2 regions of the Endozoicomonas sp. 2B-B genome follow, and region 2 is predicted to be linked to the other one. Evidence: predicted binding sites of a transcription regulator. Region 2 holds the regulator's gene; the other holds the start of a gene.
The links. The regulator LexA, encoded in region 2, represses DNA repair genes until DNA is damaged. The targets are predictions, from matches to a motif close to TACTGTNTANNTANACAGTA.
Positions count from the first base shown of each region.

Region 1 (3,163 bases), 1.5 Mb from region 2:
CAACCCCTGTACATTAATGGTTCCACACTGCCCGGCCTCCCGCAACAACTGAACCAGATGCTGTTCCAGCTCACTCATAAAAGTCTGATAAGAGCCTTTTTTCTCTACAATCTGATTCAGTGAGGCTTCCCAGCGGGCGGTCATGTCAGGACGACTGACAGGCTCGGGCAGAGCTTTTATCAATGCTTTCCCGGTCTCTGTAGCATGAATGTTTTTACCCTGACGGGTAAGATATTTCCTATTGAACAATAATTCTATAATGCCTGCCCGGGTGGCTTCGGTACCCAGACCGTCGGTCTCCTTGAGCACCTTCCTGATCCCGGTATCTTTAACATAGCGGGCAATACCGGTCATGGCCGACAGCAGAGTGGCGTCGGTGAAAGGTCTGGGTGGCTGAGTTTGCTTTTCTGCCAAATCCGCATCCTTGCAGAGCAGTGCCTGCCCCCTGTGCAATTCCGGCAACCTCTGACCGTCCTCTTTATCCTCAGAGACGGACGGCTTGCGGGGAAAAATGGCTTTCCAGCCTTCTTCCTGCACCTCCCTGCTGCTGGCCGTGAATTGCCCGCCTTCCAGGGTGACACTGACTTTACGAGCTAAAAACCGGTGATCCGGATAAAACTGTGCCACATACTGTCTGGCGATGAGGCCATATAAGTTGCGCTCCCGGTCACCCATTTTGTAGAGATCAGTTCTTCGGGTGGTCGGGATAATACCGTGGTGTGCGCTTACTTTGCTGTCATTCCAGGCTTTGCTTTTGCGGTCGGGTAATGCACCGTCCACAGCACTGGCCAGTTTTTCATCATTGCTTCGTATCGCGCCAAGCACTTCCGGTGCCTCCCTGAAATGCTCCACAGGCAGATAACGACAATCCGATCGGGGATAAGTCACCAGTTTCTGCTCATAAAGCTTTTGACAGACATCCAACACTTCCTTGGCACTCATCCTTAACTGTTTGGCAGCATCAATCTGAAGAGCGGAAAGTGAATAGGGTAACGGTGGCGATTCCTTGCCAAGTTTCTTCTCCAGCTTAGTGACTGTCCCCTCCTTGCCCTGAATCCTGCTGACAACATTTTCCGCCAGTCGACGATCAAGTACACGGCCCTCGTCATCCATCCAGGGCTGGCAGGCTTCACTGGGTTGCCATTTTGCCTTGAAACACTCACCCTGGTCAGTCACCAGCAGGGCAAAGACTTCGAAATAAGGTTTGGGTTGGAAATCGGCAATATCTTCGTCTCTTCGAACCACCAGGCCCAAAACCGGAGTCTGTACCCGACCGACAGAAAGCAAACCGCCATAACCTGCCTTTTTGCCAAGAACGGTATAGGCACGGGTTAAATTGATACCATAGAGCCAGTCGGCACGGGAGCGTGTCAGAGCGGAAACAGAGAGAGGTACAAAATCAGAATTGCTCTGCATTCGATCGAAGGCTTTCTTAACTGCCGGACCGTTCAAGTCATTCACTAAAAGACGACGGACACTTTTTCTGCGGGTTGGTGAAAGTTTGAGATAATCCAACACTTCATCGACCAGCAACTGCCCTTCCCTGTCCGGGTCTCCGGCATGAACGATGACATCAGCCGTTTTCAACAGCTTACGAATCACAGATAACTGGGAGCGAGTGTTTTTTCGTGGTTGCAGTTGCCACTGCCGGGGAACAATAGGCAAATGTTCAAAACGCCATTGCTTGAAGGCAGGGTCATACTGTTCAGGCTCAACCTGCTCCAGCAGGTGGCCTATACACCAGGTGACGACATCACCGGATGCGGTCTCTATGTAGCCATCCTGTCGTTTATGGGGGCGGGGCAAAACATCGGCTATGGCTCTGCCCAGACTGGGTTTTTCAGCAATGATTAAACGCATCAGGTCAACAAAAGTTACATCAGATCAATGGTACAGCTGCCTATAATAAGTTTCTTTCTGGCCGTATCATAGCCCTGAATAAGCACACAGCCCAAGGCTTCAGCCTTTTTCAAGTATCTGGCCAGTTGGTTCAATATACGTTCAGCAATGATAGCAGGTACTCCCTGAGCCTTGAGTCATTAATTAACTTGAAGAATTCGTCAAGCTGTTCTTTATCATAACCGGTATTCTGATCGAATATGTGCTGAATCAGTACCTTGGTTGCCAAAATATCACGAATATCCTTGCTTTCTGTGTTTTTGATTTCATCAAATAATTCATTGTTCTCACCCTGTACCAACTTTCTCTTAACTTGTGTATCGAGACGCCAAACTTCTGCATTGGGGCAGTGGACCAGCCATACAACATCCAGCAGATCAGGCATGGCGTTTTTTGCCTTAATGATTTGCTTGTTTGTCTGACGACGAAGCGGTGAGTCCTGGTTAAATTGATTCAGTGCTGCTGCCTTTATTTCTGGCTGATAGTCATTCACGAAAAATGACTCAAGACCTGTGCCTTGCCAGAATGATTGAAGATGTTCGTTCACCTGAGTTTGAAAATGACGCCATTGGTAAAAAGGAATCTTATTCATTGTGATGGCTTTGGTCAGGTTGATATCTCCTGTAACCAGGGTTAATGGTTGAGAGAAGTAAGCCAGAGCATTGTAAGCATTGTCGTTATCAATAAAACCAGAATCGATAAACGTTATTTTTCTATATTCAGAGACAGTAGGGTCACAATCGCTATACGTTATTTTTTTATATTCAGAGGTTGTGCGCTGACAATAGCTATTTGATGCACTGTTTGATTTGTAATGAACATTGCCAAAACCCAGTTCACTGAGCATTTCTTTAAAGGATTCTGTTGATAACATTGACCATTTAAGGTCGGTAACAATTTTTATGTCACCCGGATCTATTCTTCTGATAATCTCCAAATACTCTTTCAAGAAGGCTTCATCGTCGTAATAAGCGGTATAATACGACACGTTCTGAATAGCTTCTGCCTGAGCATCCAAATCACTATGACCCGTAAGAGCAAGTCCCAGCCATGGCCTATCTTGCAGTAATTGCTTTAAATCTTCATACAGTGAAGTTGACGTTTTGTCATCTGAAATTTCGTAATTATCAACTTTCTCGATCAGTTCTGAGTTAAAGGGTAACCCAAGGTGCAGTTCACCCAGACCAAACCTTGGCGTAGCAATAGAGAACTTATGTTGTTCTGTTTTAATTGAGCACTCTGTAAGATTTTGACACAAATCATA
Region 1 is NZ_JBLZMU010000001.1:5,198,621-5,201,783, forward strand. Features, by position in the region: gene ACOMHB_RS19395 (DNA topoisomerase III) at 1-1,860, opposite strand, end outside; gene ACOMHB_RS19400 (hypothetical protein) at 1,991-3,163, opposite strand, start outside.
Region 1: a site for LexA is predicted at 1,933-1,952, ahead of ACOMHB_RS19395 (DNA topoisomerase III). Genes of this name have one in related genera too.

Region 2 (3,163 bases):
ATCGTGTGTATGCTGCAATACGGGGGCAAAAGCTGCAGCTCTTTTAAGGGTTTTTACTTTCCAGTCTGCAATAACACTTTGCATTACTCTGTACTGACCTATTGCATCATAAGTCACAATGCTGCATGATTTCTCCCTCTTATACGCTATTTATGGAACGAAATATGGCTGCATCGTTTTTGGAAATTGTGGAACTTCCAACAGGAGAGATCGTTCTGCGACGCAGTGATGACGAGGGTGAGCCGCTGCTGACTATGAAGTTTTCAGAGGAAGCCAAGATGTATCTTGAAGGGGACCACCTGCAAGTGGCAAAGGTCATGTTTGATGCAGGCATGCGTGAAGTTGCTGAACTTACTCGTCCGCAGTCTTCTGAAGAAGAGATTCCTGAGAACAGAGTACTGCACTGACTCTATTTTCATGGAAATGACAGGCATCATGCAACCTGTCTAGTGCGAATAGCCAGCCCCTGACACTGTCCATTCCTGGCTGCGCTTTCAAGCCTACTTAGCCACCCTTTATCCAAATGCCCCAGCCAGCTGATGACAGTGTGGCTGGTTCCGGATGCCAGCGCTTTCCTGGTGAGTTCCAATGTCTGATTAATATTGTTGGAGCTAAAGATTTGCACCTTGTCATGATTTAAGTCGCAATTCTTTAACCAGTGCAGGGTTCTGGTGTCATCTGCCAGAATCAGGGTCAACCAACGTTCACTGTCAGTGGACAGCTGACTGAGCATGGGCGTCAGGAGTTGTTCTGCCTGCCAGGGTTGACCTGAAAGAATGAGTTCATTAATACTGGGCTTCAGAGACTTTTCAGTTTTTCCTGATAAAGTCTTTTCTAGGCGCGAGGGGTTAATGCAGACTGTATTGGTCTGATAGCTTGGGGCTGAAAAATTGTGCCTTTCACTGCTGGTTCGGTACAGCATAAATTCTTCCTTCTGGCATAGCCCGGACGCTGTTTGTTATTCGCACTTCAGCGTAGTGGGCCTTTAACAACAGCTGCCTGTTGTGAGTAGTGTCTCTGGAATAATGGTCAGACTCATCTTATTCCGTCTCAGGACTGATTTCTGATGACTCCGACGCTTAAACCTTCGATGGCAAAGGCATCCTGAGTGAGATCAACGACTATGGTTTCGAACTCGTCGTTTTCCGGATGCAGCAATACTTTGTTTTTCTGTTTCTCGAATCTTTTCACGGTGACATCATCTTCAATCCGGGCGACGACAACCTGACCGTTTCGAACATCTGTTGTCTTGTGAACGGCCAGCAGGTCACCATCAAGAATCCCGATGTCCTTCATGCTCATTCCTTTTACCCTTAACAGGAAGTCTGCCGATGGGGTGAAGAAAGCGGGATTGAGCATCAGGTGGTCTTCGATATGTTCCTGGGCGAGGATCGGGTTCCCGGCAGCAACCTGTCCAATAATCGGAAGGCCTTCAGGCTGGCTGTCTGGAATGCGGATACCACGGGAGGCTCCGGGGGTAATCTCGATAGCGCCTTTACGGGCCAGTGCCCTGAGATGTTCTTCGGCAGCATTGGGTGAGCGAAAGCCGAAGGTCTTGGCGATTTCGGCCCTGGTGGGTGGGAAACCTGTCTCTTCAATATGAGATTTGATCAGGTCCAGTATCTCGGATTGCCGTTTAGTCAGTTTGATCATGGTCTCTCAGTCTGTTTTTTTATACAGTATCTGTGATTATATACAGTATTCTTGTGGTGGCAAGTTATTAAGTACCTTGCCAGGCTGCGACGATAAGTAAAAAATGACAAGAGGGTTGTCAATGGTGCAGGTGAGGCATGCTTTGCCACCATAGTGATGAGTTGTTGGCTGAAATTCGCAAGCTGAGTCCCTGAAGCTTTTTTTAATAAAAAATCCGGAGGTGGTTAATCTCCGGATTTCGCATTTTATTTATGATTGTGTAGAAGTTAATTTCTTCCGCAGTGCATCCCAGGCATCATTTGAAACTTCTACTTCAAAGCCATCAAAACCATGCCAAACTTTAACAAAATCTACATGTTTGTAATCAAGCCATTCTAATATTTTTTCTCTGATTTCAAGGGCATTGTCCTTAGTACCAGTATGGATAGCTAATCTGGATTTAAGTGCTTTGGCACTTTTGATATTAAAATCCTCTTTCGGATCAAACCTATGGTATATTAGTTTGCTCACATCAATAGATTCATCATCTGGTAACATATATTTTATAGAGTTAATAGTTTCTTCAATAATTCTTTCGTCTTTTTTGGGTTCATCTAATTTTCTGTAATTTTTATAATTTTCGATAGGAGTCATTTTGCTATCAGCTGTCAAGTCATTTGGTTTCAAACTTTTATCAGATTTCAAATCATTAGATTTCAAGCTTTCAGCTGAGTCATTCCCAGCCGCATAAAATTCTAAAAAGCTGCCATCCTTAATCAGCATCTCCACCAACCGATTGCCTTGTCCATCTACAATGGCAATGTAACCAGGGGAGACAAAATGAAAGTGTGGTGGTTTTTTTGTACCGAACCCTCTGAGCGTTCTTGTTGCGGCAGTGGCAACTTGACCATAAGCTCCCTCTTCATCAATGGATACTCTGGTCTTCTGAAGAATTTCCAGATCACAATTTGAGGGATGGCCTAATCTTGTTAAATCTTCAGACCTTATGACAGCGGCTCCAAATGTCTGATAAATTTTGTCGAGTAAATTGGTGTCACAACTGCCGTCTATTTTTATCTTGGGTAGCATTAGATCCATCTCTATTTTAGAGCCATTTAATCCGTCAATCAGGTGATTGATTGTATCAGAATCAAGGTTGTTAATCCCTGTTGGACTGTCATCAGGTGTTATTATTGCGACTAATTTAAGATCTTCACCATAAACTGATCGGAATTCTTTGCCAATGGCTCCAAATTTTCTGTTATGAAAAAATTGAACATTTTCAGTTGACTTCATCATCTTGACGTTTTCAATTATACTTCCGTCTGCGCAAATAAATTTGCCCGAAGCTGTTTTTTCTTTAGAAAATGGACTTTTCCAGATACCCTCGAATTCCATCACATTACCAATTACCGTTTTAATCTGTTCTCGTCGAGTTTTAGAATGACCATGAAACAACTTATTGATTTTTCCATGAGTTTTCTCTTTCACGAAGTCTTCTGCGACGTCAGCCAGGCACCTGTCCTGGTCA
Region 2 is NZ_JBLZMU010000001.1:3,684,233-3,687,395, reverse strand. Features, by position in the region: gene ACOMHB_RS14015 (hypothetical protein) at 165-407, shown strand; gene ACOMHB_RS14010 (SulA-like leucine-rich domain-containing protein) at 434-922, opposite strand; gene lexA (transcriptional repressor LexA) at 1,051-1,653, opposite strand; gene ACOMHB_RS14000 (serpin family protein) at 1,903-3,163, opposite strand, start outside.